Linked DNA regions of Blastopirellula marina. The protein of the gene in region 1 interacts with the protein of each later gene in a pairwise test. Links are inferred from orthologs where the notes say so. Each region holds a gene or a part of one and is shown in the gene's direction. Other genes may lie near its edges.

Region 1 (15,879 bases):
AAACTCGTGCGTGCTTCCCCAGTCTGATTCATCTTTGAACGACGTCGGTAGCGACCGGCGGACAGCATCTTCCAGAATGGGGGAAAGGATCTTCTCGAAGTCGGCCTGAGGTGCCGCTGCTAGCAGCGAGGGAACGAGTAAGCAGATGCCTGAAACAAGCAGCGGCAACGTTCTCCAATTTCGCGGTAACATGGGCCTCTCCCCAAGAAGGTGTGGACACTAAGACTGTTTATCGCAATTTTCTCGATTTGGTTCGCACGAATTCTCTAAAGTCGGACGAACCGGATTGGCACGGTTTTGCGAATTCTTCTAAGATTCCGTCCAAATTCTCGTACGCATCCCCTCTCTATCGTGGTTTCGCGAATGAACGGACTCATTCCAAACATCGGTCGACTTCTTGCCTGTGCTGTTTCGTGGGCCTGCTTGAACGTGCTAGCGTCGCCGGTCCAGGCCGAGGTGCCAGGGACCTGGTATTTGGATGCCCAACTGAATGACGTGAACTTTGTGGACGATCGTCATGGGGTTGCCGTTGGCGATCATGGGGCAATCTGGCATACCGATGACGGCGGAAGTGAGTGGAAGCAAATCCCCTCTGGCACCGATGCCCATCTGGCGAGTGTCTACTTCACCGACCCGCGACATGGTTGGGCGGTGGGCGGCTATCAACAGCCGTACAGCAGCCAAACGCGTGGTGTTGTGCTGACAACCAGCGATGGAGGGATGTCGTGGAATACGATGCCAGAGCAGTCCTTGCCGAAGCTGACCGGCGTGCGGTTTGAAGATACCCGCCATGGCTGGGCCGTCGGTCATGGCTCGCACATGTTTCCGACCGGGTTGTTTGAAACCAGCGACGGGGGCCGCAGTTGGCGAAGTTTGCCAGGTACTCAGAACACCCGTTTTCAAAAGTTTGCCGTGCTGCCTGGTGGTGAACTCCTTCTGGCAGGCGTTAGTGGGAATCTCTCGCTGGCCGATCGCGGCGGAATTCGCAAGCCGACGATCCTTGTCGACCCGCTACGAGACATGCAAGATGTTGTGGTTGCCGGTGCCAAAGACGCAACAGCAGTTGGGGAAGGGGGACTGATCCTTAATTCCAATAACGCTGGTGCGTCGTGGGAAGTCATTCTTCCCGGCCCGCTGCCGCAAACCAATCGCCAGGTCGACTTCTGCGCGGTCGAACGCTTAGGAAAGCATGTGTGGATTGCCGGCGATCCCGGTAGCTTTGTGCTGCATTCCAGTGATGGAGGGCAAACGTTCCAGACGCAAAAGCTTCCCACGACGGCCTCCATTCGGGCCATGTTCTTTCGCAGCGAAACAACCGGCTGGGCAGTCGGCTCTCTAGGTACCATCCTACACACCAAAGACGGCGGTCAAACGTGGACGGTCCAGCGACAAGGGGGCCAACGCCTGGCCCTGCTGGGCATCTTTCACGATGCCTCGGTCATCCCTTATGAGCTGGTGAGTCACCACGCCGGATCGCAAGGCTACTTTACTGGCATGGAAGTCATTAACCGTCCCATGCCACAAACGGGTAAAACTCGTCCGCCACTCGAAGATGCTCTGCTTCACAGTGGTGCGAACTTCGGTCACACGGCCTGGCAATTTCCGGCCTACGATGCACAGCTCAAGTTGACCGGTGATCAAATGGCCAAGACCTGGGATGCCGCCAACGACGGCCAGGGGCTTGCCGCTGCCGAAAACTACCTGGTGCAGCGCATTCGCCAATGGAAGCCCACCGTCGTTCTGACCGATTACGCCGATCCGACCGGCAAAGATCCCCTGGCCTACATGATCAATCAGTTGGTGCTACGAGCCGTCGAGAAAGCAGGCGACGCCGATAGCTTTCCCCAGCATCAGTCCGAGCTGGGGCTTGCTCCATGGACCGTGCCCCGGGTGTGCAGTGTCGTGCCAGAAGGTAAGAACGGTTCGATCACGCTGAATGCAACACAAATCTCGCCGCAACTGGCGATGTCCCTTTCCGAGCACGCTGGTGTTTCGCGTGGTATTGCTACAGGTCAGCTGGTTGAAAAGCCATCGACGTTGGAATTGAAAGTCTTGCGGTCGTCGGGGCTGATCGAAGGTCGCTTGAGCGATATTTTCACCAATCTTTCGGTGCCTGCCGGCAAAGGGGCACGACGACCGCCGCAGCAGATGTCGCTGGTCGACCTGGCTCAACTGCAGCGAGCGGCACAGAAACGCCGGAATATGTTCGAGATGATCAATCATGCCGTCAAAGATGAACAGCGCGGGGCGTTATTGCTAGGGCAAATGTTGAAGCTGTCGGAGGACTTGCCGCCGGCACGCAGCGTTGAAGTCCTTTCCCACCTGGCCGAGAAAGCTAACGAAAGCGGCAACCTTTCTCTTGCGGCGGATATGCATCATCAAATTGTCAGTACCTTTCCCACTCACGTCCTGGCCGAGCGTTCCGCCGCATGGCTTCTCGCTTACTACGCGAGCAGCGAGATTCAGTTCCTCAATCGAAATAGCGTGGAATTCGCGACTCCGACGGCTCCTCGGGAAATGCCAGAAGACGCAGAAGACGTGGAAGCAAGTGAAGTCGCTACTGTGTCGTTCGATAATCCCACCAACTACCGCCACCCGACCAAATCGCCGGAGCGTGCTGAGAAGCTGATTGCCGAACTGAATCAAAACATGCCGCAGGTCCTAGCCGACCCATCGCTGGCGTTCTTACTGGAACGATTACATGCCGAGCAAGGACATTCGCGGCAGGGAGAATCGTACATCCGTCGTCTGTTGAACCTGGGACAGGAAAATGCCTGGTGCCGCCGAGCCCAGTGGGAGTTGGTTCTCGGCCGCGGTAACAGCCGTGTCGATGCGCCGGTTGTGACCGCCAATTACGATGACTCTAAGCCCGTGCTCGACGGCCGCTTGAACGATCGCGTTTGGCAAACCGGCAAGCCGGTCGACTTCCAGGCCGGTACCCTTTCGCCGGAAGCAGGGGCCCCACCGGCTGCCATGATTGTCGGCTTTGACGAGGAATATCTCTATCTCGCGATTCGCTGTATGAAGTCGAAGAACTTCCGTTACGAAGCCCCCGGGCAACGCCCGCGCGAGCGTGACGCCGAACTGCAAACGAGCGATCGCGTGCACATCTATCTCGATCTCGATCGCGATTACGCCACGTCGTACTGTTTGTCGGTCGACTATCGCGGACGTACTGCCGATTCCCTCTCAGGCAACCTGGCCTGGAACCCCAACTGGTATGTTGCCGCCGATCAGGATGCAGCGACCTGGACCGTCGAGGCGGCCATTCCTTTCAAGGAACTATCGGGGCAGCTACTCAAGCCGGGCGATACCTGGGGGATGGCCGTCCAGCGGGTAATCGTCAGCGAAGGTACTGAGGCGTGGCCTTCCAGTGCCCTGTATGAAATGGGACCGAGCGAGTTCGGTCTCTTGCAATTTCAGTAAATCAGCTTAGAACGGTGCGAGTTGAAACAAGCGTAGTTCTCTCGCAAGTGGCACAAGCGTGGTATATCTGATCGGAATCGATGAAGCAGGTTACGGCCCCAATATCGGGCCGCTGGTCATCGGTGGTACCGTCTGGCAGCTCGATGAACGTCACGTCGATCTGGCGGAAGTCGAGTTGTACGACCTGCTGAAAGATGCCATCGCTCGCAAGCCCGGTCGCAAGCATCTGGCGATTGCTGACTCGAAAGTCGTCTACGGCAAACGCGATGATCTCTCGCTGTTGGAAGAAGCGGTTCTCTCCACCGGCGATTCCCTCAACCACGTCCACCCCATCTGGCATGGCTGCTGCGAGCCAGACCTGGGTGATGACACGCCGCAAGGCCTCGCCCCGTGGTATATCGGCTGGGAGCATACCAGCCCACTTCACGCCGCCAAGGAGACAATCGCCGAGCGAACCTCGCAGTTCACCACCGCTTGTGCGTCGTGCGGAGTTTCACTGGCCCAGGTACGAAGTGTCTTTCTGACCGAGAAAGCGTACAACGAGCGCCTCGACCGAATTGGCAACAAAAGCACCGTGCTCTCGCACGCATCGCTCGGGCTGGTACGGCGGCTACTCGAAGAGATCAAAGCCTCATCCCCCCAGGCTGTACGCATCGTTTGCGACAAGCACGGTGGGCGAGACTATTACGCCGGTCTCTTGCAGCACTTCTTTCCTGAGACTTGGTGGCAGATTCAGGAAGAGTCACGCGGCGTCAGTCGCTACACCGGCGAGGTCGGTCCCTTGGACGTATCCATCGAGTTTCGCTCCAAAGGGGAATGCTTCCTCCCCACGGCCCTGGCCTCGATCTATGCCAAGTTCCACCGCGAAGTCGCCATGCGGGCCATTAATGCTTACTGGGCCAAGCATGTGCCAGGAATTACCGAGACCGCAGGGTACCCGGTCGATGCGGCTCGTTTCGCCAGCGAGACTGAGGGCGCTCGCGCGCAGCAGAAGATACCGTGGGAAACTTTCTGGCGACTCAAGTAATGGAAGCGAACCGCTCGTTGTCGATCTGGGTCCAGGGGAATAAAATAACGAAAGTATGCGAAAAATAGACGGCGACCCAAACCGTTGCTTTCCCCCCAACAGAATCACAGGTTCATGGCCACTTTCGACGTGGAATCGCAATTGGATGTCGAGCGCATCCGGGCCGATTTCCCCATTCTGAATCAGGTTGACGAAGAACAGCATCCCCTTGTTTACCTCGACAATGGTGCCAGTAGCCAGCGTCCGGCCTCGGTGGTTAACTGCCTAAGTGATGTCTATACAAAGCATTACGCTAATGTGCACCGGGGGGCACACCGGCTCAGTGGCGAGTCGACCGATCTGTTTGAAGAGGCTCGTCGGGCCGTCCAGCGGTTTCTCGGGGCGGCGTCCGAGAACGAAGTCATCTTCACCAGCGGCACTACCATGGGCATCAACCTGGTGGCCCGCAGTTGGGGCGATGCCAACGTCACCGCAGGCGACGAGATTCTGCTGACCGAGATGGAACACCACTCGAATCTCGTCCCTTGGCAGCAGTTGGCTCAGCGAACCGGGGCCACGATCCGTGCGATTCCGGTCACCGACGATGGCCAGCTGGATCTCGATTCCTTGCCGGCGCTACTTACCGAACGAACCAAGATGGTGGCCTTCGCGGCCGTTTCGAACGTGCTGGGGACCATCAACCCGGTGGCTCAGATCACCGAGGCGGCCCATGCCGTGGGGGGCAAGGTGCTGATCGACGCAGCCCAGGCCGTGCCGCACGAAGCGATCGATGTGGGTACCTGGGATGCGGATTTCGTGGCATTCAGTGGCCATAAAATGCTGGGACCATCAGGCGTGGGTGTGCTGTACGGCAAGCAGTCGCTGTTGGAAGAGATGCCGCCGTTTTTAGGTGGAGGAAGCATGATCGATATCGTTGAAATCGATCGATTCACGCCTGCCATGTTGCCGGCCAAGTTTGAAGCCGGTACCCCTCCCATTGCCGACGCAATCGCCATGAAGCCGGCGATTGAATACCTGGAGCAGGTCGGCCTGGCTCGCATTCTGCAGCACGAGCAATCACTGGCCGCTTACGCGCACGAGTTGTTAGCCGATGTGCCGGGGCTGAAGATCTTGGGGCCCGATGTCAGTAAGAAGGCGGGCATCGTCAGCTTTGTGATCGATGGCCTGGCTGCCAGCGATATCGCGACATTTCTCGATGGACGCGGGATTGCCGTTCGCGAGGGGCATCATTGCACCCTGCCGCTGCATAAAAAGCTAGGCATCAGCGCGAGCGTGCGGGCCAGTTTTTATCTGTATAACACGCGCGAAGAGGTTGAAAAGCTGGCCGATGCAGTACGGACGACGGTCGAATTTTTCGGCTAAACCGTATCACAGGTCACCAGACGTTCGGCTGTAAATCCGCTAGACTGGTCGTTAGACACGATCATTACCGCGGTTTTTTTTTCGGACAGGATATCAGGCAAATGTCTCAGAAAGACTACACCCGACGCGACTTTCATAAGCTTTCGGCGGCTGCCCTCAGTGGCATGCTCGCGGCCGGTACCATCGGTTGTGGTGCGCAGCCCGATGCCCAGACGACCAGTGACACTCCAGCCGAAGGGGAAGGGACCTCGACCGTCGCCAAGCATGCTTGCCGCGGCTTGAACGAGTGCAAAGGTCAAGGGGCCAAAGGGACCAACGAGTGTGCTGGTGCTGGAGCGTGTGCGACCGTCGAATCTCACATTTGCGGCGGACACAATAAGTGCAAAGGGCAAGGGGGTTGCGGCCAGACGCCTGGCGCAAACGAGTGTGCCGGTAAAGGTGGTTGTCACGTGCCGATGACTGGTGGTATGTGGAAGAAGGCCCGCGAACTGTTTGAAGAGCGGATGAAAGAGAAGGGTGTCGAACTGAGCCCTGCTCCGGAACCGGCTGCCTAAGACCAAGATCGCCTGGCTTACTCTGGGAAGCGATAATGCCACAGCCACGGCTTGGCCATGAAAACTTGGGACTGGGGGTCGGACTTCGCGCCCCCCATTTCCCCTATATCTTAAAGCACTGGCCGGCAGTCGACTGGTTCGAGATCATCTCCGAGAACTACATCGACTCGCAAGGACGCCCTCGGTATGTCCTAGACCAGATTGCCGAACGCTACCAGGTGGTGATGCATGGCGTGTCCCTCTCGATCGGCAGCACCGATCCGCTCGACTTCGATTACCTGGCCAAGCTGAAGTCTCTGTCTCAATCGATCGGTGCCCGGTGGATCTCCGATCATGTTTGCTGGACCGGCGTTTCCGGAAAGAATACGCATGACCTACTGCCGATTCCCTACAACGAAGAGACTCTTCAGCACGTCGCCCAGCGCGTTCGCCAGGTGCAAGAGTTTCTCGAACGGCCCCTGATCCTGGAAGATCCCAGCAGCTACGTTACCTTCGCCGCGTCGACCATGACGGAGTGGGAATACCTCACCGCGTTAACCCAAGAGACAGGCTGCGGACTGCTGCTCGACGTGAATAACGTTTACGTGTCGGCTGTAAATCACGACTTTGATCCGGTCGAGTACATCGAGAACCTCCCGTGGGAGAGCATCGTCCAGTTTCACTTGGCGGGGCACACCAACATGGGCGATTACTGCATCGATACGCACGACGGCCACGTGATCGACCCGGTTTGGAAGCTATATCGCCTGGCCCACGAGCGAACCGGCGGTGTGTCGACTCTCTTGGAATGGGACGCCAATATCCCTGACTTCCCCACGCTTCATGCCGAAGTTCTCAAGGCGAAGAAGTTTATTCAGGGGGAAACGATCATCACTGATGAAACCGGCAATGATCGTCACACTACTCTGCCCCACCCCGCGCATCGTATTGAGCACGAAGTGAACTAGCGCGATGACCGACCGCAAACCAAGCGTGCCTGACTTACCGGTGCTGCAGAAGTGGATGCAGTCGGTGATTACCCATGTCGACGGCGTGGTCGCAGGGATTCATTCACCGGAGTCCCAACAGCACGTCGCCGTCGATGCGTCGCAGATCGAATCGGTCGTCACCCCCAGCGAGCGGCGAACAAGCGTGCAGCGATTAGAGGTGTACGCCCACGCGTACTATGCTCGGCTGATCGAGTGCTTGAAGTCAATTTACCCGCTGTTTGCCAAAACGGTCGGGGACGAACTATTCGATCAGTTCGCGGTCACCTATCTGCAGCAGTATCCGTCGCAGTCGTACACGCTGAACCGCCTGGGAGACCGGTTTCCTGAATTCCTGGAAGAGACGAGCCCGACCTACAGAACGGATCAGTGGAGTTTTGAGGATTTCCTGGTGGGTTTGGCAGTCGTTGAGCGTTCCATCGACTTGATCTTCGACGGGCCTGGCTTTGAGGGGCAAGAAGCCGTTTCTCCCGTCCAGATGGAAGGTATTTCTCCCGAGAGCTTCGCCGAGGCGACGTTCGAGGTTGTGCCTTGTCTACGGCTGCATGCCTTCCCTTTTCCCGTGAACGACTTCATCACGGCGGTGAAGCGGGACGCCCAGTCGCCCATTCCTGAGTTTGAACCCAGTTGGCTGGCACTCACGCGGAGGGATTTCATCGTCCGCCGCGTACCCCTTTCGCGACTGGAGTATCACATCCTTTACGGACTAGTTGAAGGAGCGACTGTCGCACAATCCATCGGTGGGGCACTGATAGAGGTTGAGCAGCCGGACAACCTTCAGGCAGATCTAGCAGCGGCTTTCGCAAAATTTGCCTCTGAGCAGTTCTTTCTGGCAATTGATGTCCAGTCGGAGCGAACAGCAGGATAGGCAAATTATTACCCTTTGCCTGGGATCTTCACCAACACATAAACGTTCCCCGTCCCGATCCCGAGAATGGGTAAATCTTATGTAAGAAGCGAGGAAATGGAGGGGGAATGGGGGGCACTGTGGCTTGTGATTGGCCCAAGAGCCCCTACAATCAGTGAGTTACCTTGGGGTTCTGATTCTAGAGCTCCATGTATTGGCAGGGTTACCCATCCGGTTTCCCCCATCCTTGCCTGATCTAGTTCTTTGAGGGCCGCAATGGCATTGGTTAGCTGGGTTCGAGGTCGTGTTTTTAACTTCGTTCACCGTAACAACTTAGTGTATAATACTTGCTGGGAAGACCCCCGCTTGGACCGGGTCGCCCTTGAGATTCAACCCCACCACAATGTGATGGTCATCACGTCGGCAGGTTGCAACGCGCTAGACTATGTGCTGGCCGGGGCAAATCATGTTTACGCGGTCGACATGAATCCACGGCAAAATGCCCTGTTGGATCTCAAAAAGTCAGCCATCCAGAACCTGGAGTATGAAGACTTCTTCTCCATGTTCGGCAAAGGCCAACTTCTCGACTTCAAGGAAACTTACAAGTCGAAACTGCGTGGTTCGCTGCCCGAATGGTCTCGCAGTTACTGGGATCGGAAGATCAAGTACTTCCGCCCTCGTAAGAAGCGAAGCTTCTACTTCCGCGGAACGTCTGGTGCGTTCGCCAAGGTGGTGAACATGTACGTCGAGAACGTCCTGCGGATGCGACCGCTGGTTCTCGATCTGCTGGATGCCAAGAGCTTGGAAGAGCAGAAAGAGATCTTCGAGATCATCGATCGCAAGCTGTGGACAGGCCCACTCAAGTTTGCCATGAGCCGCGACACCACCTGGAGCCTGGTGGGCGTGCCGCGTGCTCAGCGCGAACACTTGGAGAAGCAATACTCCAATGGTATCGTCGACTTCGTGCAAGACAACATGCGAGCCGTCTTCGCCGAACTGCCTATCCAGGACAACTACTTCTGGCGCGTGTACGTGACCGGCCAATACACCGAAGCCTGCTGTCCAGAGTACCTCAAGCCGGAGAACTTCCAGAAGTTGAAGGACGGCCTGGTACACAAGGTCAGCACCCATACCGATTCAGTGCAGCATTTCCTCGAAAAGCACGAGGGGCACCCGATTCATCGCCTGGTGCTGCTGGATCACCAGGACTGGCTGACTGACAAGCTTTACTTCGCCCTGGTCAACGAATGGCAGGCCATTGCTAATCGGATGGAAGGGGAAACCGATGCCCGCATCATCTGGCGAACTGGCGGTTTGAACACCGACTTCATCGATGAAGTCGAGATCACCCACAAAGGCCAGAAGATTCAGGTCGGCGAACTGTTGACCTACAACCAGCCACTAGCCGACGAGCTTCACGTCAAAGATCGCGTGCACACCTACGGGGCGTTCCGCATCGCGGACATCGCTGCCTAAGTTTGAGTCCACGCTAATCTTGAGGAGCATCGGATGAGTCTGGCTTCAGATCTGAAAGTCTTGTATCACTTGGCCGTGAAGCCGGTGAAGGGAGACAACCACGCAGAGCGTTTAGACAGCTTCTATAGCGGTCAGGCCGGCGCGTACGATGACTTCCGCAAACGCCTGCTCAAAGGGCGGGAAGAAATGTACCGCTCGATCGAGCCCCAGCAGGATGCCGTGTGGGTCGACATGGGGGGCGGAACCGGATCGAATCTTGAATTCATTTCCGATCGCATCGGCACGCTGAAACATGCCTACGTGGTCGACCTGGCTTCGTCGCTGCTCAAGGTGTGCGACGACCGCATCAAGGAGCGTGGCTGGAACAACGTGAAGACCGTTGAGGCCGACGCCACTACCTGGACGCCGGACGAAGGTTACGCGGACGTCGTGACGTTTTCTTACTCACTGACGATGATTCCCGATTGGTTCGCAGCTATCGATAACGCGCTGCGAATCTTGAAGCCCGGCGGAACGATCGGCGTGGTCGATTTTTACGTCTCGCGTAAGTTCCCCGACGAGTCCCTCAAGCGTCATCCGTGGTTCACGCGTAGTTTCTGGCCAGTGTGGTTCGCGTCGGACAATGTCTTTCCGTCGCGCGATCATGTCCCCTATTTGAGGCGACACTTCGAAACCACCAAGCTGGAAGAGAACCGGGCCAAGGTTCCCTACTTGCTGTGGTTCAAGACACCCTATTACATCTTCACTGGCACCAAGCGTGAAGCGTAGGTCGGCACGATAGCCAAATGGAACTTCCACAAACGAAATAGGCAAGCCCATGGCGAAATCGGTTCTCTCACCATCCTTCCTGTTTCAGTATTCGGTCCCACTGAATTACCGCGAGAAGATCTGGCAGCAAAAGCCGCTGGAATACTCGGAAGAGTACCGGGTGCGCGGGTTCGGAGAGCTCGACAGCCGCAAGCAGTTTGCCGATGTTCGTGGTGGCTGGAACGAACGTGGTGTTTCTTTCTCCGTACTGGTCACGGGTAAACGGCAACCGGTATGGTGTCGAGAAAGTCGCGTCGACGAGAGTGACGGATTTCAGTTGTGGATCGATACCAGGGCCACGCACAACGTGCACCGCGCGACCCGGTTTTGTCATCGCTTCGCTTTTCTGCCCATTGGTGCCGGCCCCAGCTACCGCGATCCCGTTGGCGATCAGCTACTGATCAACCGTGCGAGAGAGAACGCCAACCCGGTCCGCCCTGGCGACTTGCGCGTTCGAGGAACGTTAACCAAAGATGGCTACTTGCTCGAGTGCTGCGTGCCGGCGACCAGCCTGACCGGGTACGATCCCAGCGAGTACGACAAGCTCGGATTCTTCTACGCCGTGATGGACCGCGAACTAGGCTGGCAGACGCAAAGCGTCAACACGCAGTTCCCCATCGACGAAGACCCGAGCATCTGGACAACCCTCGAGCTGGTTCGTTAGTAGTCTCGCAAGATCTCGACAGCGGCATTCTTGCCGCACGCCCCCATCACACCACCGCCAGGGTGGCTGGCGGCTCCGCACAGGTACAGTCCTTTTACCGGAGTGCGATGATCAGCCCAGCCTGGGATCGGTCGCATGGCGAAGAGCTGATTGAAGTTCATCGCCCCTTGCATGATGTTGCCTCCAGTCAGCCCGTATACTCGTTCGAGATCGAGCGGCGAGAGGACCTGGCGATGGATGACGGCCCCTGGCACGTTCGGAGCATACTGGCCAATCTTGGCGATGCAGCGATCGGCAAACGATTCCTTGATGTCGTCCCAGTTTGCGTCCCGCAGCTTGTAAGGGGCGTACTGTACAAAGATCGACAGAATGTGTTGCCCTTCCGGGGCGATCGTTTTGTCGACCGAGGTGGGCATCGTCATTTCGAGAATAGGTTCTTCGCTCGCGCGGCCATACTTGGCGTCGTCGTACGCGCGTTCGATGTAGTCCATCGTGGGCGAGATGTGCATCGTGCCGCGATGAATCGGGCTCAGGCCTGATTCGGGGTACGCCGTGAACTGTGGCGGTTCAGCCAGGGCGAGGTTGATCTTTGCCGAAGCGGAAGCGTAATCGATGTTCGAGATAGCCCGCAGGAAATCGGCCGGCAGTTGATCTGGCGAAAGGAACTTGCGGAACGTCAGGTTGGCGTCCACGCTCGAAGCCACTACTTTGGCTTCGTAGTTTGTTCCATCTTCGAGTTCGACCCCTTGCGTCTTTCCTTCGCTGGTGTGGATCTTGGCGACCGGTGCTTCACGAACGATCGTTACCCCCAGTTCTTCGCAGGTCTTGGCTAGTGAAGCGGCAATGCCCCCCATACCTCCTTCGACGAAACCCCATACGCCCCGCTTGCCGCCGGCTTCGCCCATCACGTGATGCAGTAGCACGTAGGCGGTACCTGGTGCCGAGATTGACGCGAACGCGCCGATGATCGCATCGGTAGCCAGAGTGGCTCGTAGAGGTTCACTCTCAAACCAGCGCTCGAGGATTGGCCGGGCCGCGCCGGAAAGGAGCTCGATCGCTTCGGGGATCTCTCCGCCAAGTTTGCCAAACGTCTGGTAGAAGTTCCACAGACGTGATGTGTCGCGAATCTTTTTGGTCAGCGAGACGTTGCGCCATTCTTTGGGCATCGGCAGCGGGTCAGGAGCGGTCTTCATCAGGATCGGTTCGACGACCGCGGCAATGCGCTCGAGCAGTTCGTTGTACTTCGGATACTGTTCGGCGTCGTGCTGGCTGAACTTGGCGATTTCCTTCGTGTTGCTGGCGACATCGTGCCCCAGCAGCAGGTAGCGTCCATCGTCGGTAGGGGTGAACGAGGCAGGATCGCGTGGCAGGATCTTCAGGCCGTTCTGCTTCAGCTTCAGATCACGAATTATCTCCGGCAGAAGCAAGCTGACCACGTAAGAGGCGGTCGAGACCTTGAAGCCAGGCCATAGTTCTTCGCTGGTCGAGCACCCTCCCAGCACGTGCCGACGTTCGAGCACCGCGACTTTTTTGCCGGACTTAGCCAGATACGCGGCGGTAATCAAGCCGTTGTGTCCCGCGCCGATTACAACGCAATCAAAGTGCCCGCCACCGGATGCCATACCTTAACCAATCCTTGCTGAGGGAAGTCTGCGACTGAGGGATATCAATCTAGACTTCGCCACAAGCAGGCGGAAAAGTTTACCGGGGCATCAGCAATCGAATCGATCGGTATAACCCTGATAAGCGAGTCAGGCCTGGGATTACCTGAGATCGGGAATATCGGTGATGCCGGTGAGCCGCGTAAACTCTTGCAGACGTTGCTGCGACGTGACCTTCTCGATCGAGTCGGTCATGTTTGCGTTGGCCAGTTTAAACCACTGAGCCGCGCGGCCGAGAAACTTATTGCGTTCGGCACCAGGTGGACTGCTGATACCAATTTCCCACCACCCTTCAGCAATCTTGAATTGGACACGAGGATCAATCGGTGCGGTCAATTCCGTCTCGGCCAGGTACTCGAACCGATCGTCGTTGCTTCGCAGCAGGAACGGGAATCCCTTTTCCCAGTCGTTGCGATGAACGCACCAGAACTTGCCAACCATTAAGTTACCTGCCTCGTCGAGCGAAGGAACTTCGAGCGAGAGGAAACGGGCCTGAATGGCATCGTAGTCCTTACGCGAGGCCTTGATGCGTTCTTTCAGTTGATCCAGTTCGGCAATGACTTTCTGATCGTTTTGGCTGGCGGCAAAGCGAGTGCCAATCTGAATCAGTTCGTTCATCGCCTCGTAGTTGTTCTCTTGTTCGGCACGTTCCAGAACGGACTTAGCCACCTCGCGAAACTCGGGAAGCTCGTGCGCTGGAATCTTTTGCAGGTTCTCTGCCCCGAAGCGTACGGTGTACAAATCGGAACTGAAGCTGTCGACTTGGAACGTCTCTTGCAGCTTATCGAACGCGTCTTTCAACAGCACGGGGTTCTTGGCCAGGATGGCGAAGCGATAGGCGATCTGCAGAGCTGCACATTGTTTGGCCGGATCGTTCTTCAAATATTCCGCATGCTGAAGGAGCTTCGTGGCGATCTCTTCCTTCTTCTTGTCCTGGTCAGCCGCACGAGCTTCGTTCTGGAATAGGCGTCGCAATTCAAGCGTCGCGCTGTCGATTTCAACGCGCGAGGGAAGCGGCAACTTGTTAGGGTCGAGATCGTTTCGCGATAAGGCAGCACCAGGCTCGGTGGAAGTCATCGAGGTTTCGACCGGGCTATTCGTGCCGTTGGTGGTGCCAAGCTTCTGAGGAGTGCTTGTGGCAATTTCACCCAGGCTGATCGGGTTACTGACGATGAATAGTCGGTTGAGGTGATCGTTGCTGATCACGGGGAATTCGTGAACGACACCATCCCCAGTAATCGCTAAGAAGCGGCTGTCCGGCCAGCCTGTGATGGCCATAGCGGGGTCTAGCGGATCGAACGCCAGATCATCGGGCTTGGTCCAAACCACGCGATGGGCCGGATCGGCGACTTCCACCACCACGACTGAATTGTGCAGGCCTCGCGGACTGAGCGAGCTTACTGGGTTCGCTCGGCGATCATTCGCAGCACACGTGGGGCCAGTCATGAACACGAAGTTCGTGCGATCGTCCGGTGTTTCCGGCGTCATGAACGCGTATGGCTTTTCGCCTGACAGCTTGATGTTGTGCGGGCTATCCCACGGTTCATCCAGTTTGAACTTGTTGTACAGATCGGTGTAACCGAGATACGGAAGCAAGTGGACTCGCCAGCTTAGCAATTGTCGTCCACTTTTGTCGGTAGGGGAAGCGGCGGGGATTGTTTGGTTATCCGCAATCTGCTGGGCCAGAGCCTGGCCGAGAATGTGCAGAACGGCTTTTGATCGCGCTTTGGTATGGGCTCGATCACCTTGGACCGGCTGAAGCTTGAAACCTTCGAGGATCGCAAATCGATCGCGGGCACCGGGGATCTGTGTCGTCGAAGTCTCGGTTGGTGTGACCGACGCAACCTCGGTTGTGGCCGCCGGGGTTACCGGGGCCATCGGTTCTGCCGCAGGCTCTGGTTGGGGAGTTGGATCTGGCGTTGGTTTCTCGACTGGTTTCGTTTCAGCAGCCGGAGCAGGAGCGGCGGGCTTGGTTTCCGCAGGCTTCTTTGCGGCAGGTGGCGTTGGCTTGGGTTCTTCCGCAGCAGGCTTCTTGGCAGGGGCCTCCGCTGGTTTTTCTTCGTCGTTACCCGAATTTCGCTTGAAATCGAATCGGGCCAGCTTGCTCGACGGGGAATCTCCCCCGCAACCGCCGCAGCCGGTCATCCCCAAACAGACAAACGCTACAAAAACCCACGAAGCCAGTTGCTTCGAATTTGCCCAAATCATAGAGCCAAAAGTCATCGCGAACCGTAGGAGTCAGGTTGATCGGTCCAGCGGACCATCAACGGGTTTCTAGAACCATCCGCTCCTTTAATCGCGGATGGGACAATGCATCAGGCGTGTATTGTAGACGACTTCCCCGGCTGCCAATTGTGGCGAAAATGCAATTAGCGCATTCTTCATCTGCTCGCAACAAACCCATCGCAAATGGGCTTGTCGCCGGTCAATTTCCGGTCCACAACCTTCCCAGTTGCAGCCCCAGCACGATCGCACCGACCCCCAGGGTAACGTTCAGCAGGACGTTCGCCGCTGCCAGGTAGAACTTTCCGTACGGTGCATCCTGATACAGCAGCACCGTCTCGAAACCAAAGGTCGAAAACGTCGTGAACGATCCGAGCAAGCCCGAGAGGAGCACCGTACGCCAGAAAGCCGGAAGGATTTCGTGGTGGTGCCCCAGGTATCCCAGGAAGCCGAATACTAAACACCCCAGCACGTTCACCGCTAACGTGCCGATCGGGAAACGCACCGAGTCGAATTCAGGCGAATAGCCTTGAAGGAACGAGCCCACGTAGACGCGCCCCAACGCACCCAATGCTCCGAAAAGTGCGATGGTCAGGATGAGGATAACTTTGGTCATGCGTCTTTCCCTAACAGCGTTCTGCGATACGACTTCAGCTTACGTGACAGCCTCGCTACGGGCCAGGGTAATCAGCATCGAAGGGGGCAAGTCGGTCAGCCCACTGTGACGCAGCATGTTGATGGCCTGGGCGGTGGTGTAATGGGCATGCGTCGCCACGTGCAGAAGGACATCCATAGCCTGGCTACCGATGCGTTGCCCCTGGTAGCTACTGGAACTTTTGCGATAGA
Region 2 (15,922 bases), on another replicon or contig:
GCAAGATCCAGATGAACGAGCAGAAGCCCCTCGGCCCGCGGCATGTGCCGGAACTGAAAGTCGATTGGAGCAAAGCCAATCCGGTACAGGGGAAGGAAGACTACAAAACCTACTGCCTGGATTGTCATGGGCAAGAGGGGGAAGGAACCGACGACGGCCCGCCTGTCTGGGGACCGCAATCGTACAACGACGGAGCCGGCCTGAGCCGCGTGCCGAAGCTGGCCTCGTGGCTGAAGGTGGGCATGCCGCTGGACGATCCTTCCCTCACCGAGCAGGAAGCGGCCGACATCGCCGCCTATATCAACAGCCAACAGCGCCCCAAGTTCAAACTGGAAGAGCACCTGCCACCGGCGGAAAGGCTCGGCGAGTACAACCACGAGCCCGCCAGGCCTTAGGCGAGAAACAACCGGTAAGCTGGGTTCTCGGTTTCTTCGACGTACGGGTACGCGATGCTTTCGATAAAGTCTTGAAACTCGGTCGTCGTGTCACTGGGTATTTGCAGCCCCACGAGAATGCGTCCGTAATCCGCACCTTGGTTGCGGTAATGGAACAAACTGATATTCCAGTCGCTGGGCATCGCCGAGAGGAACTTCATCAGCGCCCCTGGCCGCTCGGGAAAGACGAAGCGGTACAGGTGTTCGTCCGCGGCCATTTTGCTGTGCCCACCTACCAGGTGCCGCACGTGCAGCTTGGCCAGTTCGTCGTCGGTCAGGTCGAGTGTATCGAACCCGCTGCCGCGCAGTTCGTCGGCGATTCGTTTCGCCTCGTCTCGGTTGTTCACGGCCAGGCCCACAAACACATGGGCCACGTTCGAGTCGGAGATGCGGTAGTTGAACTCGGTCACGGCCCGCGGGCCGATCAGTTCGCACAGCCGACGAAAGCTTCCTTTGCGTTCGGGGATGGTGACGGCGAACAGCGCTTCGCGGTTTTCCCCCACTTCGGCGCGCTCGGCCACGAATCGCAGCCGGTCGAAGTTCATGTTCGCCCCGCACGTGATCGCGACAAGCGTGTCTCCTAGCAGACGATGCCTGGCCGCATACTGCTTGAGGCCGGCCACGCTGAGCGCTCCGGCAGGTTCGAGAATGCTGCGGGTATCCTCGAACACGTCCTTGATCGCGGCGCACACGGCGTCGGTATCGACCACGACAAAGTCGTCGACCAGGGCCTTGGTGATGCGGAAGGTCTCTTCGCCGACCTGCTTCACGGCGGTGCCGTCGGAGAAGAGACCGACGTCGGTTAGCTGAATCCGTTTGCCTTGCTTGACGCTGCGAACCATCGCGTCGGAATCGTTTGTCTGCACGCCGATGACTTTGATCTCGGGCCGGACCGCTTTGATGTATGCGGCCACGCCGGAGATCATACCGCCGCCGCCAATCGCGACGAAGATGGCATGGATCGGCTTTTGATGCTGCCTCAAGATCTCCATCGCGATGGTCCCTTGCCCGGCGATCACGTCGGGGTCGTCAAAGGGATGGACGAAGGTCATCTCGTTGGTGCTGCTCAGTTCGCCGGCGTGCTGGTAGGCATCGCTGTAACTTTCGCCATGCAGCACGACATTGCCCCCGAGGGCCTTTACCGCTTCGATTTTAAGTTTGGGTGTCGTCTTTGGCATGACGATCGTCGCCGTGCATCCCAGGTGAGCCGCAGAGAGCGCGACCCCTTGGGCATGATTGCCAGCCGACGCGCAAATGACGCCGCGCTCTAACTGCTGCGGGGTGAGCTGAGCCATTTTGTTGTAGGCCCCACGCAGCTTGAAGCTGAACACCTTCTGGCTGTCTTCTCGCTTCAGATAGACGTTGTTTTGGATACGCTCCGAGAGCTTACCGGCCCGCTCTAATGCGGACTCGTGAGCGACATCGTAAACCTGGGCGTTGAGGATCTTCCGCAGGTAATCCATCAGCCCGAGATGGGTCCCATCCCCGACCAGACCACGTTTGGCAGGCGAGGCCGCAACCGGCTTTGATTTAGGCTTTTCGTTCATGCATCCTATTGGACGCGAAGAACGTCAAATGGTCTAGGGTGCCGGGGCATCGGAATGGATTTGCCTGAGCAGAAACAGGCAAAGTTCCGGGACGTACGTGAACTCGGAATGCATCAACGTGACCGGGGGCTGGTCGTCGCGAAAGCGGATCTCCATGCCGGCGATCGCTTCCATGAGCTCTTCCGGGGAGGAATCTGCGGTGACGTTGTTTCGCCGTAACATCGGATGGATCGATTCAATTTGGGTAATGGGCCAGCTAGCGGCGTTGCGAAACCAGAACCCTTTCGCTCGAATGTATTCGCCGTCGCTCTCGACCCACTGATAGTCGCCGTACAGCTGATGAACGATGATCGCCGCGATCGCCACCAGAGGAATGGCAACCAGTTTTTGCGTCGGGTCGGAAATTGCCAGGGCCAGCCAAAGTGCGATACCCGCCAGGAAGATGGCGAACAGCAGGGGGCTCCAAAGGAGGTGGGCAAACGCGATGGCCCAGCGTTTTTCGCAGCGGACGACTTGGGATGTAGGTTCAGACATTCATTGATTGTGGTTCAATTTGCGTTCGTGTTCCAGCAGCCACTTCTTCCGCCACAATCCGCCAGCGTAGCCGCACAGGTGGCCATCGCTGCGAACCACACGATGGCACGGCACGACGATCGCCAGGCGGTTGTCGCCGTTGGTGCGGCCGACAGCCCTGGAGGCGGTCGGCTTGCCGAGTCGCTCGGCAAGTTCGCCGTACGAACTTGTCTGCCCGAAGGGAATCCCTTCGAGCAGCTTCCACACTTGCTGTTGAAACGAGGTGCCGTCCAATCGCAAGGGAAGGGTGAACTCGGTTCGCGTTCCCTGAAAGTACTGCTCGATCTGATCGGCCGCTTCACTTAGTACCGGGTGCGTGCCAGGCAGAATCGGTTGGGCGAACAGTTTGCTGACCCGCTCGAACTGCTTGGGGAGCATCTTGCGATCGGCGAATTCCAAGAGGCACAGCCCGGCGTCGCTGCCAGCGGCCAGCATGGGACCCAGCGGCGTGAGAATACGCTGGACCAGGATCGGCTCGCCATCCTTGATGCTGGTCGGCGATTGGCCGGTCCATTTGCGCAGGCTATCGCGAAACCCGCTGAGGGACTCGTAGCCACTATCGAGCGCGGTGGAAGTGACGTCCTTGCCCGTTTGTAGCATGTCGACCGCCAGGCCGATTCGCCGCGTGCGCAGGTACGCGTGGAAGGTCATTCGATAGTGCTGCTGAAACCAGCGACGAACACGAATGGGGGAAAGTCCCATTGCTTCCAGGTCGGCATTGGTCCAGCGGCGCGAAGAATCGGCCTCGAGGGCATCGACCAACTGGGTCAGCCAGGCCGGCACGCTGCCGGAAAGCTCCATCGGGCGGCAGCGTTTGCATGGGCGATAGCCGGCGGCAAGGGCCTGGTCGGCGGTGGCGAAGAATTCGACGTTCTCGCGCTTGGGGGTTTTCGCTTTGCAGCCAGGACGACAAAAGATACCGGTCGTCTTGACCGCCATGACGAACAGCCCTTCCATCTCGGCATCGCGGTCGACGATGGCCTGGTACATCGTGTTCGGGTCGGGCAGGGTGATCGTAGCGTTCATGGTGTTACTTTAGAAACGCTGCACCACGCTGGCGACCGAAAACGGAACAAACAATTCGGAAAGCGAGAATCGGCTCAGTTCAAAATCTCTTTGGTCTGGGCGACGATCTCGGTGATCTCTTCCTTGGATAGGTGAGGTCCCAGCGGCCGGTTGACCTTCAGGCCGTCGTCGTTCCACATCATGACCTGGATTTGGGCTTCGGGTGAAAGGCCGTAGCCTGCGGGGCCTTCCTTTTCGTTGAAGACGGTCAGCGGGGTGTTTTTAATGTGCTGGGCAACTTGCACGCGCTGGAGTGTCGGTTTGACCTCGTCGGTGTTATCCCCCACGACGACCATGAAGGCCGAAAGCTTCTGGTCGGCGTTCTCGCTCACCTGGCGATCGATCTGCTGGACCAAGCTGGTGACCGAGTCGTTGACCTCACGCGCGAAGATCACGACGGTGGGCTTGCCGCTGTACTTGCAGCGATAACAGAGGAACTCGCCAGCGGCCGGTCCGGTGACGTCCTCGACCTGAAACGCGCCGGGCTGTTGACCCAATTGCAGCGAGACGACCTGATGGGAGCGAGCATCCGAGGCCAGCGTGCCTGGGGAACTGTCGGTGAATTCCGGGGCTTGGAACTTGGTGCATCCAATGGCAAATGCCGCACATAGCGACACGGCGAACATAGGGATAAGAGTTCGCATAAGACACCTCCGCGAAGGAAACCGTGCGATCGCAAGATTAGGGGACCGATCCTTCCAGGATCAGTACAGCAGGCAGCGTTTTACGATCCGTTTCGTTGCCTGCTCTGCGTGCTATTATAGCCCCTTTCTCGCGATTTCCACTTCCTGGCACCCCCGGAATGAAGCCTTTTCCCGAACGATCGGCATAATCGGCAAACTTTTGGGCCGTAGCTGACGACACCTTACTTTATGTCAACTTCTCAGGGGAATTTCCTCCCCACTTGCTAGCATGGCGAAGGTAGGCGGTTATGGGTGACGAGGCGCTACAGGTATCCGAACATTTTGAAGCGTGGGCCAATCTGTTTCTGACATGGGTTGGTTTCGGCACGCTGACCGGGCTGTTTGCCAAGGCGATCATGCCGGGGCGCGATCCTGGCGGGCCGATTGCTACCTTGGCGATGGGGATTGGCGGATCGGTGATCGGCTGCGGGATGCTATCGCTGTTTTTTGAAGGGACGAAGGTCTCGCCGTTGAGCCCACTAGGCTTTGCCGTGGCCACCGGCGGCGCGTTCATGATTTTGTTCTTCTACCGACTGCTTTCAGGGCACGTGATCGACGAAAGTCATCCATCGACCGCCCCGCGTCGGATGCGTCTGTATTCGCATCGTCGCCGGTCGGATCGTTCGGCTGCCGATCGCTACTAAGAGCGTCCGCAGGACGGTGGGCCCGGCTTACCGGAATGGCGCATAAAAAAAGCCGACCCAGGGGGGGCCGGCTTTTTCGAGAGAGAGATTGACTTGGTGGTCGAAGGGTTGTGCGCTGAACCGATTCGACTTGTTTTCAAGCGATCACTAGATCGCGGACGAACCGGTTTCGGCAGTACGAATGCGAACGGCGTCAGTGAGTTCGGAGATGAAGATCTTGCCATCACCGATCTGACCGGACTGGGCCTTCTGGATGATGGTATCGACGATTTCCTGACACTGCTCGTCCGTGCAGACGATTTCAATTTTGATTTTAGGAACGAAATCGATCGAGTATTCCGCACCGCGATAGGTTTCCGTCTGTCCCTTCTGACGTCCAAATCCCTGGACTTCCGTTGCGGTCATACCACCAAACCCCTTGGTAACCAGGGCTTCTTTGATTTCGTCCAACTTGTGGTGGCGGACGACGGCTTCAATCTTCTTCATTAATGCATACTCCAACAAACTGACGTGACGTTATAAGGACAGGTCGCAACGGGATGCTCTTTCAAAGTGGAGCCATGCACTAAACAAGGCGGAGAGCGAGTGCATGATGAGCGGGTGACCTAGTTGTCCATTGCTCCCGCTTGTTTGCAACCGTTATGCCAATTGAACTGTCGGTGCGTGGCATCATTTCCTAAATATCAATGACGCAGTGGTTTAAGTCAACGAAACTTTTCCCAAGTTGCTTTTGTCCAGTGAACTTCTGCGTGACAAATCAGCAGCGTAGGAGAAACCTGCCTAAGATGGTGACAGGAAAAAGTTCTGCAGAATATCCATAAGCGCATAAAAATAGCCGAGGTTAAGGAGGCAAAACCTCCTCAACCTCGACTACCGTTCGCGGCAGCCCCACTGCACGCGAACAACACCCCATCATGCTTCCACACTGTACGGGCAAAGATCACTTGGAGATGATCTTGATTGTTCGGGTATGAAGCGAAGCAGTTGAGCTTGTCCCCAGCTCTGACGCACTCCTTGTTACAGAAGCACGGGGCAAGCATCTTATGCTTTTCAGAAGCGAGAAGTCCGAGGCTCACGATCCTTCGCGACCGGTTCCGAATCTCCTTCTGATTCGCTTTCGCCACACATTAGATGCATTCGGTGTGCCAATTCGAACACAAGCCGAGAAAACGCGCCGAAATCGGTACTTTTCCCCATTTTCGGGCAGAAAACAGCCTGTAGTTTTTTTGACCGCCCCTAATCAGCCTGGCGATTGCTGCCTAAAATGCACGCAACTGCTGCTTTCAAAAGCATCGCCCATGATGCGGTTATGCGGGTAGCCGTGGATTTAGCGGCGATGCAGTTGGTTGGAAGTTTTCAGTATTCCGTTTTCAGAAAGAAGAAAGGTCTTCTCCCACTGAAAACGGAACACTGAAAACGTGGTTATTTTTTAGCCACTCACTCACGACAAGATATTTTCAACGCTAGGTAGATTATGCCCCTCGACTGGCCCACTCTGTTTTCCTCCGCTCTCTCTTACGACGATTTTCTGGCCAAGTATGCCAACGAGAATCAGAAGGAGCGTTGGAGTGCGAAGCTGAAGACGTTGTCCCTTAGCGATGAACAGAAGACGCTGCTGGCCAGCTTCACGCGCGAGATGCACGTCCTTTGCCTGTCTGGGGCGTGGTGCGGCGATTGTGTTGATCAGTGCCCGATGTTTCAGTTAATGGAACAGGCATCTCCTAACGTTGTCGTGCGGTATATCGATCGGGATGATGCCCCGGACGATTTGAAAGAGGCGATCCAGGTTTGCGGCGGAAACCGTGTTCCGGTCGTCGTCTTTTTGAACGAAGATGACCAGGTAACCGGCATGTACGGCGATCGCACGTTGGCCAAGTATCGCCAGATGGTCGAGAAGCTCGGCGGAGCAGCGTGCAGTACCGGCATTTCGCTTCATGCCGCTGGCGAAATGGATGCCCTGACCTGTGGCGTGCTGGCCGAATGGATCGATCAGTTCGAACGCAACCAATGGATTTGTCGCACGTCGACCCGTCTTCGCGAGAAGCACGGCGACTAGAATCGTAACCGTAGCAACAGACAAACCCTTCGATTGAAGATGAAGAGACTCACGTTGAACGAACCGCCTACCCTGACCGCGGAAGAATTGATCGATGACTTCGAGTTCGCCGAAACGAAAGAAGAGCGACTGAAGTTGATTATCGAACTGGGACGCGAACTTCCCGATCTGCCGGACCAGTTGCGCCGCGACGAATTCAAGGTCCAGGGATGCCAAAGCCAGGTATGGCTGGTGCCGGAAGTGGTGGAAGTTGAAGGGCAACCGAAGAAGATCGTCTTCCAGGCCGATAGCGACGCCCACATCGTTAAAGGGTTGGTGGGCATTTTGGTGATGCTGCTTTCGGGGAAGAGCCCGCAAGAGATTCTCGACTTCGACCTGCGCGGTCTGTTCGATACGTTGAAGCTGGAAAAGCACCTGGTACCGGCTCGTTCGAATGGTTTACATTCGATGGTCCGCAAGATCCACGAGATCGCGGTCAGCGTTCGCTAAGCACGACATCGGATGATGAGTACGCCAGGCGATTAGATCGCGGGGAACTCTTCTGAATCCCGGTTCGCCATTTCGATGAGTTCGTCGACCGGGATGTTGTTCTGCCACCAGTCGGCGGCATCTTGCTGTGTCCAAGGGAAGTCGATCATCAGCTTTTCGACTTCCTTCAAAACTTCGTCGGCGGACTGCGGACGATCTTTTGGGTCTTTCGCCAGGCAGCGCGAGATGAGGTCTTGCAGGGCATCGGGGATCACTCGGTCGGAAGCATCTTTGACCGAAGGAATCGACTGCGTGACGATCTGCACCAGCACGTCGACGGCGCTGGCGGCGCTGAAGATCGTTTGCCCGGTAAGCATGAAGTAGGCCGTCGCACCGAGGGCATAGATATCGACGCGTGGATCGGCCTGGGTGGGATTCTTCACGCGTTCAGGCGGAATGTACATGGGCGTTCCGCTGATCTCGGTCGTGTTGGTCACGATGGTGGCCCCGGGATCGGCCGAAAGGTTCTTCACCAGGCCGAAGTCCAAGACCTTGGCCACGTCGTACTCGCCACCAACGCGGCAGAGCATGATGTTCAGCGGTTTGATGTCGCGATGGATCAGGCCGCTCTCGTGGGCTTCGCGCAGCGACGCAGCCACCTGCCGCATTACCGACAGCGTGCGCGAGACCGGGAGCCAGCCATACTGACGCACGAGGACTTCAATGGTGATGCCGTCCAGGTATTCCATGGCATAGTAGAAGATGTCGTCGGGGGTCTTGCCGTAGTCGTAGATCTCGACCGTGTTGGGGTGCTTCAAGCGGCTGGAAAGCTGAACTTCGCGCTCGAATCGCTTGAGCAGGGCCGGGTCGGTTTGTTCGGGCCGCATCAGCTTGACGGCCGTGGGACGTTTAAGCATCTGGTGCCGTGCGAGATAGACCTGCCCCATGCCCCCTTCGCCGATCTTGAGCAGCAGTTCATACGCCCCGACGACGGTGTGCTCGCCAATGGTGCGGCGCATTTGAACCAGGGACGATGCGGCGTAGTAAGCGAGCCCGCCAAAGCCGGCGATCAAAAACAGCAACGCGTACTGGGTATACGAAATGATGGTGAAAGGGCTGAAGGCTTCGTGCGATTCGGTTTCATAGGCGACGCCAAAATTGTATTCATCGATCCACTGCCAGGCACCCACCACCAGGTGCCCGCGGTAATTGATGTAGCGGTCCATCACGACATCCGACTTGGTATTGGTGCCGTGGTTGGCCAGCGCGTCTTCGATCAGCCGCGTATATCGGTCGTGATTTTCGGGGTGGGGGTGCTCGGCGGCAAAGGGAGGGCGAAGTATCAGATTGGCCCTTGACGGTTCCCCTTCCGGCAAGATCCCCATCCGCCAGAGGTCTTTGGTGAAGCGGCTCTCGGTAAGCATCAAGCCATTGGCATCGAACGCATACGCTTCCCCCGTCTCGCCGGTCCGTGCCGTGATAAGTGACTTGGTGAAGTTGCCCACGGAATAATAGCCGAAGCAGAGCAGCGCCGAGGGGATTTTGAATTCGTCGTAGATCGGCTGATAGACCCACGTAAAGACCACATCGGGGCGCGTGCCGGGAATGGTCAACTCGTGTTCGGGCCGCATCGGGGGCACGAAGCCTGCTTTGTTGAGAAAGACATCCGAGAAGACTTGCAGGCGACGCGAACCTTGCAGGGTTTGATTGATCGCTCCGACTTGATTTGCGGCAAGGATGGTACCGGCCGGATCGACAACAAAGTACGCCCCTTCATCGGGGATCAGGCCAGGCGGTTCCGCCTGTGCGTCACTTCGCTGATCGAAATCGATGGGCTCGTGCTCTTCGATAAACTGCTTGACGCCACTAATGGGACGATTGAATTTCGGGAATCGCTGGCGGAAGAACTCGAGCTCTTCCTGGACAGCGTCGGCCGAGTATTCGTCTCCGAGAGCTCGCTTTTGTTTGACGAGCCGCAGGATCGCGTCTTTTACGTCCTGGTCTTTGGCGACGACTGAGACGTGTTCTTTACGGGTTTCGATCCAAGAGGTGAGGGCCTGGACGTCGGCGGCCAGCAAGGCGGTGAATTCTTGTTCGCGGACTTTGCGCAGTTCGTTCCAGACGAGATAGCGCGACCCGATACCCAGCAAGATGATCAGCGCGATGAAGCTCACGATCGCAATCGTGCGATACAGACGGGAAGCCCAGACCCGGACCAGCACACTGGTGCCAGGCAGGTAACGCGTGGTCAGGCCCTGGCGTGGATGAAGCGAATGCTTGGAAGGGGGATCGACGGCGATGGTCGCATCGGGATCGACTTGATCTGGTACGAGCGTGCCGGCGGCCTTAGGGCGGATCTTGTCTTCGACCAGCTTGCGCAATACCTGATCGGTGCCGCATGTGTCGTCCAGAAACGCCTCGCGGGCAGCACCTTGGCGGCGCCGGGCCTCGGCGGCGATCTTCATAACAACTGCGGTATCAGGCTGATTCATGCTTCCAGCGTGTGAAGATTGGCTTGGTTGGGCTGCCAATATGTTACAAGCCAGCGGGCTTTAAGGAACAAGCCTGCGCGAAAAAAAGTAAGTCTCCTTTGAACTTTTTGCTCGTAAGGTCGTGTTTCATGCGGTGGTTGGCGAGTGACCTACCAACAAAAAAAGCGGCCCCTGGGAAGGGACCGCTTTCGATTTGATCGTATGGGGGGAACGCTTACTTTTCGACCGCGAAGGTATGAACCGTGGTCTCGTGAAACGTTTCGCCTGGCTTGAGCGTGGCCGAAGGGAAGCTGGGCTGGTTCGGCGTATCGGGGAAATGCTGCGTTTCCAGACAGAACGCTTCGTGCTGGTTCAGTCCGGCGTTGCCTTTGCTGCCGTCCAGGAAATTGCCACTATAGAACTGGATGCCAGGCTGCGTGGTCCAAACTTCCATCACGCGACCCGAGGTGGGTTCCTTGACCGTCGCGGCGAGGGTCAGCTTGTTGGACTGGTCGTTCAGGACGTAGCAGTGGTCGTACCCGATCGGATCGCCACCGGTTTCCTGGATGTCCTTGCCGATGGCCTTGAACGAGGTGAAGTCCATCGGAGTTCCCTTGACCGATGCCATGTCGCCGGTAGGAATCAGCGTTTCGTCAACCGGCAGGTACTTGTCGGCTTCCAACTTCAACTGGTGGTTGTAGTTCTTGCCGCTGGTAGCGCCGGCCAGGTTCCAGTAGTTGTGGTTGGTCAGGTTCAGCACGGTCTCGGCGTCGGTCGTGGCGGTGTAGTCCATGACCAGCTTGTTGTCGGGGGTCAGGGTGTACTTTACGGTGACCTTCAAGTTGCCGGGATAGCCTTCTTCGCCATCCTTGCTGGTGTAGTCGAACTGCACGCCCACGGCGTCTTCCGTTTCGATCTTCTTGGAGTCCCAGACAACCTTATCGAACCCTTTCAGACCGCCGTGCAAGGTGTTCGGGCCGTTGTTGGTGGCCAGGGTGTATTCTTTGCCGCCGAGGGTGAATTTGCCTTTGGCGATACGATTGGCGTAGCGGCCGACGGTGGCACCAAAGTAGGGCGTGCCCCCCAGGTAGCTTTCCAGGTTGTCGAAACCAACGTTGATGTTGGCCGACTTGCCTTCTTTGTCCGGCGTGGAAAGGGTGGTCATGATCGCACCGTAGTTGATCAGTTCCATCACAATGCCGTTGCCGTTGTCGACCGTGTACTTGGCAATCACGGTTCCGTCCGGCAATTGGCCGAATTCGCTCGCGGTCACATTCATGGGGGTGTCATTTCCTTTTGCTGCAGGCTCCGCGGCCGTCAGGCCAGAAGCACTCATTACAATCGCCGCAAGGCAAAGTGCGGCAGGGGCTAAGCAGCGTTTCATCATCGGAACTCCAAGCAGTTGGGGCTAGTAGACTGACGGCCGAGGGGGCCGCACCAGGAAAAGAGAAAGAGATGTGCATTGAGAAACATTATCAAGGTGCGAATTCCGGAAGTCTAGCGTTCTCCGTAATTTACGAAGCAAACCAACCCACATTTTTGTGCGTAGTACAAGAGTTTGAGTTTGATTGCACAAGCACCTGAGATTTTTTGCGAAAATATTCGAGTCACCCCGCAAGGTTTTCTCTTCTGCGGTAACTAACCCTCTGAATACAGGATGAACCCCATCGAGCTGCCAGGAGACAACGTGAAGCCCGAGCCCGCAGAAATGCTTAAGCAGCATGAGCGATGGCTGAGGACCGCACTATATGCGCGGCTGCGTAGTCCGATGGAGGTTGATGACGTGATGCAGGAAACGGTTACCGCAGCGCTGGAACATTGGCAGCAGATTAGGGACCCCAGCGCTGTGGGACCGTGGCTTTACAAAATTGCCATTCGCCAGGCTCTGTTGTATCGCCGCAAGCAAGGACGCATTCGCAAATTGCATGATGCGGCCGAGCAGAGCTTGCCGGCCAGAACCAACAGCGAGGCGAACCCACTGGACTGGCTATTGGCCGAAGAACGCAACGAGTTGGTCCGCCAGGCCATGAACGAATTACCCCGACGCGATGCCGAGATACTACTGCTGAAGTACACCGAGCAGTGGAGCTATCGCGAGATCAGCGAGCGCATGGGCGTCAGCACCAGCGCCGTGGAAGCCCGACTTCATCGTGCTCGTCAAAGATTGCGAGAGCGATTGGTGGCCCGCGAGATCGTCTCGACGGCGACCTGAACCTAAGTGAAACATGCCATGAACGATTCATTTGAAAACATCGACGACCTCCTTCTCGACCGTCTGGTCGATGGAGAGCTTTCGGCGGAAGAATACCGCCAGGTTCTTTCGCAGCTAGATCAAATGCCTAATGGTTGGCGACGTTGTGCCCATGCGTTCCTTGAGTCACAGGCGCTTGAGCAAGCTCTGCCGTTGGTGATGCAGACCGCTCCGTCATGCCCCCAGACAGAGCCGGCACCAACGGTAGAGAAGTCGTCCAACTCCGGTACGGCCTCCTTTCGTCGCATGGAAACATTGGCTGCGATGGCAGCTTCGGTGATGGTGGCGTTTGGCCTGGGGATGTACATCTCGGGTGCTGATACCCCTGCGGTCGATATGCCAGGGGGTGGCCTCACCACGAACGTGGGCAATCCGCAGTTGCCCCCGGATGCTCCGATGCACACGGTAGCCAAGCCGCAGTTTGTGTACGTCAACCAATGGGATGGCCAGCAAGGGGGCGGCATGCCGATCGCCATCGATCCGAACAAACAGTACGACCCCCAGGCCGAATGGGATACGTCTTGGGGCATGAACCCCGAGCAGCTGCAAAAGCTGAAGGATTCCGGGCAATCGTATCAAACCAAGAACCGTTTGATTCCGGTCTCGCTGGATAACGGCGACCGGGTGGTGGTTCCGGTGCAGGATGTGATTGTCTACGAAAAGCCAGATCTGCCGTACCACTAAATCACTCGCTGCCCCATGGGCACCAGCATTCGTTACTTACCTAACTTGAACTCACAGAGTCACACACGAAAAAAGGGAGTGGAAAAATGAAGGTCAGACATTGGTTCATGGCCGCGATCTTGGCGACCGGCGTTGTCGCCGTGCCGATGATGCAGGTCGCTACCGCCGACGATGCGGCCCCCGCGGAAGAAAAGGTCGAAGCCAAGCAAGCAGAGCCAGCCGCCAAAAAATATTGGATTGGCGTGCAACTGGCACCGACCCCCGAAATTTTGAAGAAGCATGTCGAACGCCTGAAAGATGGGGGCGCGATGGTTGCCGGTATCGCTCCGGAAAGCCCTGCTGAAAAGGCCGGACTGAAAGCAGGCGACCACATTTTGAAGATCAACGAAACGACGATCACTTCGCCGGAACAGATGGTGGAGATCGTACGCGATAACGATGGAGCGGTCCTCGCCGTGCGTGTTCTGCGTGGCTTGGAAATCGAAACGTACAACGTTCAGCCCGAAGAAGCTCCGGTAGACATGATATCGGTGATGCCTCAGTGGCAGGCTATTCCAGGCCTCCCCTTTGAAGAGGCTCAGCCTGGTGCCCATTTTCGTTTCTTTGGCCCAGCTCAAATGGTTCCGCCTCAAGTGCGATTGCAAGGCCTCGCGGAAGACATGCCGCTGAATATGACCATCCGCGTGGAAAAGAAGGGGGAAGGCCCCACCACGCTGCACATCGAACGTGACGGTCAGAAGTGGAGCGTGACCGAAGACCAAATCGATCAGCTTCCCGCCGACCTCCAACCGGTTGCCAAGAAGTACCTGACCTTCGGCAATGCCGGCAACATTATCATCGGTGGCGAAAATGTTCCTTTCGTCGAACTGCAGGAAATGATGAAGGATATGGGGCCAGACGGTCTGCCTGGCAACGCTGATTTCCAAAAGCGGATGCAAGAAGAAATGAAGCAAATGCACGAGATGATCCGCAAGATGCACGAGCGAATGGAACGCATTCAGGTTGCCCCGCCTGCCGACCAGCAGCCTGTTAAGGACGAAGTTTAAGCCCCCACGAAGAACTGCTGATTGATCCTGGTCCTGCCTGTCATGCCAGGAGACGACGGAGCCGCCGGCCCACAATCGTGGTCTGGCGGCTTTTTTTGTATAACGGAGGCGAAGTCCGAATCCCGTTCTTATTCGCCGAGTTGTTACTGCCTGCTATGAACTCCTCTGATCACGATCCCTTTCAACTGCTCGGCGAGGCCATTCAAGAGAATCCGCGGCTGGCCACCATGCTCACGCAGTTGTGGCGACAGTTGGGCACGGCCCAGGATCTTTCGCAACTGTTCGACGGAATTTGCCAGGCCCTGGCCAAGTCGTTTCCCGGAGCGGCCGCGCAGCTTCTGTGTCAGCAATCGACCGGTGATTGGAAGAGGATGGCCTCGGCCGGTAAAACGAGTGCGATCTCTTCCAGCCAGTCGCAGCAGTGGATGCAGGCCGACATCACCTCCGGCGATCCGGCCGCTTTCTCGCTACCGCTCGAGAACGAACCACACCGCCTGCTGGTTCTGGAAGGGGTGCCTGGGTTGCCGGCAAGATCGCTACAAGCAATCGCTCAGGTGACTCGCTTCGCTGTGAAGCGCTTCATCGAAAACCAGAACAAGAGTGATCGTTCGCAGCGGTTAAAGGCCATGCTCACCATGGTGCAGCGCTGGCATCAGACCGACGATCTCATTTCACTACTCAACGAAATGGCCGAGTCGTCGACCGAGTTCTTCGGTGCCGAGCGGGCCAGTATCTTTTTGTGGGATAAGCCCAAGCATCAGCTCATCGGTCGGCCAGCGTTGGGGGTGGAAGATGGCAAGCTGGTCGTGCCGGACGATAAAGGGGTGGTCGGTGCGGTCGTGCAAACAGGCGAGCCTCGCCGCGTCGACGACATGCTAGGGCACGAAGTCAATCGCGATATCGACAAACAACTCGAGTTCCATACGCGCAGCTTGCTGGCCGTGCCGCTGTTGGACCGGAAAGGGAAAGTATTCGGGGCGTTTGAGTTGATCAACAAGCTCGACGGCAATTTCACCACCAAAGACGAACAAGGCCTGATGGAGGTGGCCGTGCATGCGGCCGCCGTGTTGGAAAGCTCGCAGCAGATTGCCGGACTGATGGAATGCCGCGACCGCATCGCCCAGGCCCAGGCCTCCGAGATTCAACTGATCGGCGAGTCGCCAGCGATGATCGAGCTGCGTAAGAACATCGATCGCATCGCCGCCACCAAGTTGCCGGTGCTGGTGCTGGGGGAAAACGGTAGCGGCAAGGAAGTGGTCAGCCGTTTGATCCACTATCAAAGTGACCGCCGCAGCCAACCCCTGGTCGCCGTGAACTGCGCGGCGCTGCCTGACACGCTGCTGGAAAGCGAGCTGTTCGGTCACGAGAAAGGGGCCTTCACTGGCGCGCACGAAACCAAGGCCGGCAAGTTCGAACTGGCTTCTGGCGGAACGCTGTTTCTCGACGAGATCGGCGACATGAGCTTGCCAGGTCAGGCCAAACTGCTGCGCGTACTGGAGAACCACGTCGTTACGCGGCTGGGTGGGCAGACCGATATCGAGATCGATGTCCGCGTGATCGCAGCCACCAACCAGGACCTGCCCAAGCTGGTGAAAGAGAAGAAGTTTCGCCAGGACCTGTTCTACCGATTGGATGTCGTCTCGGTGAATCTGCCGCCGCTGCGCGATCGAGGGAACGATATCTTGATCCTCGCCCAGCAGTTCCTCGAACAGTTTTCTCGCAAGGCCCACCGCGAGATTCCCATGCTGTCGGCTGACGCCAAAGATTGCTTGCTGGCCCACCCATGGCCAGGCAACATCCGCGAGCTGCGCAACACGATGGAGCGGATCGCGTTTCTGTGCGATCGCGAGGTAATCACTTCCGAGGTGCTGCCGCTGGAGACGAGTACTGGCCCGCAGGTACACCAGGTTTCGGCCCAACTGGACCTGGCCGCCGCAACCGACCGCTTTCAAGCGGACTTCATCAGCTATCACCTGGGACGAACCGGCGGCAACATGGCC

What was found.
Region 2: the proteins of C5Y96_RS14020 (region 1) and C5Y96_RS02030 interact in binary tests that used the Escherichia coli proteins (3 or more experiments, as listed by UniProt). The link is inferred for Blastopirellula marina from one-to-one orthologs.

Annotation. Positions count from the first base shown.
Region 1 is NZ_PUIA01000038.1:39,704-55,582, forward strand. Bases 3,855-6,691 are described here. They hold C5Y96_RS14020 (aminotransferase class V-fold PLP-dependent enzyme), read left to right. Parts: upstream 3,855-4,567; coding sequence 4,568-5,815; downstream 5,816-6,691. Other genes in these bases: C5Y96_RS14015 (hypothetical protein), read left to right, coding at 3,855-4,453; C5Y96_RS14025 (twin-arginine translocation signal domain-containing protein), read left to right, coding at 5,917-6,369; C5Y96_RS14030 (DUF692 domain-containing protein), read left to right, coding at 6,405-6,691. In the rest of the region: C5Y96_RS14005 (hypothetical protein), read right to left, coding at 1-192; C5Y96_RS14010 (YCF48-related protein), read left to right, coding at 364-3,426; more of C5Y96_RS14015, read left to right, coding at 3,485-3,854; more of C5Y96_RS14030, read left to right, coding at 6,692-7,316; C5Y96_RS14035 (DNA-binding domain-containing protein), read left to right, coding at 7,321-8,223; C5Y96_RS14040 (DUF3419 family protein), read left to right, coding at 8,479-9,678; C5Y96_RS14045 (class I SAM-dependent methyltransferase), read left to right, coding at 9,712-10,446; C5Y96_RS14050 (hypothetical protein), read left to right, coding at 10,496-11,149; C5Y96_RS14055 (phytoene desaturase family protein), read right to left, coding at 11,146-12,771; C5Y96_RS14060 (DUF1559 domain-containing protein), read right to left, coding at 12,913-15,018; C5Y96_RS14065 (fluoride efflux transporter FluC), read right to left, coding at 15,236-15,649; C5Y96_RS14070 (DinB family protein), read right to left, coding at 15,689-15,879. UniProt on the Escherichia coli protein: Cysteine desulfurases mobilize the sulfur from L-cysteine to yield L-alanine, an essential step in sulfur metabolism for biosynthesis of a variety of sulfur-containing biomolecules.
Region 2 is NZ_PUIA01000016.1:2,902-18,823, forward strand. The notes cover bases 5,887-8,766. They hold C5Y96_RS02030 (SufE family protein), read left to right. Parts: upstream 5,887-7,041; coding sequence 7,042-7,491; downstream 7,492-8,766. Other genes in these bases: C5Y96_RS02025 (thioredoxin family protein), read left to right, coding at 6,421-7,002; C5Y96_RS02035 (protein kinase domain-containing protein), read right to left, coding at 7,524-8,766. Also shown: C5Y96_RS01980 (c-type cytochrome), read left to right, coding at 1-395; ilvA (threonine ammonia-lyase, biosynthetic), read right to left, coding at 392-1,897; C5Y96_RS01990 (hypothetical protein), read right to left, coding at 2,015-2,515; C5Y96_RS01995 (bifunctional transcriptional activator/DNA repair enzyme AdaA), read right to left, coding at 2,516-3,580; C5Y96_RS02000 (hypothetical protein), read right to left, coding at 3,655-4,263; C5Y96_RS02010 (GlsB/YeaQ/YmgE family stress response membrane protein), read left to right, coding at 4,551-4,946; C5Y96_RS02015 (P-II family nitrogen regulator), read right to left, coding at 5,094-5,432; more of C5Y96_RS02035, read right to left, coding at 8,767-9,962; C5Y96_RS02040 (aldose epimerase family protein), read right to left, coding at 10,177-11,220; C5Y96_RS02045 (RNA polymerase sigma factor), read left to right, coding at 11,629-12,153; C5Y96_RS02050 (hypothetical protein), read left to right, coding at 12,172-12,876; C5Y96_RS02055 (PDZ domain-containing protein), read left to right, coding at 12,963-13,922; C5Y96_RS02060 (sigma-54-dependent Fis family transcriptional regulator), read left to right, coding at 14,078-15,922. UniProt on the Escherichia coli protein: Participates in cysteine desulfuration mediated by SufS. Cysteine desulfuration mobilizes sulfur from L-cysteine to yield L-alanine and constitutes an essential step in sulfur metabolism for biosynthesis of a variety of sulfur-containing biomolecules.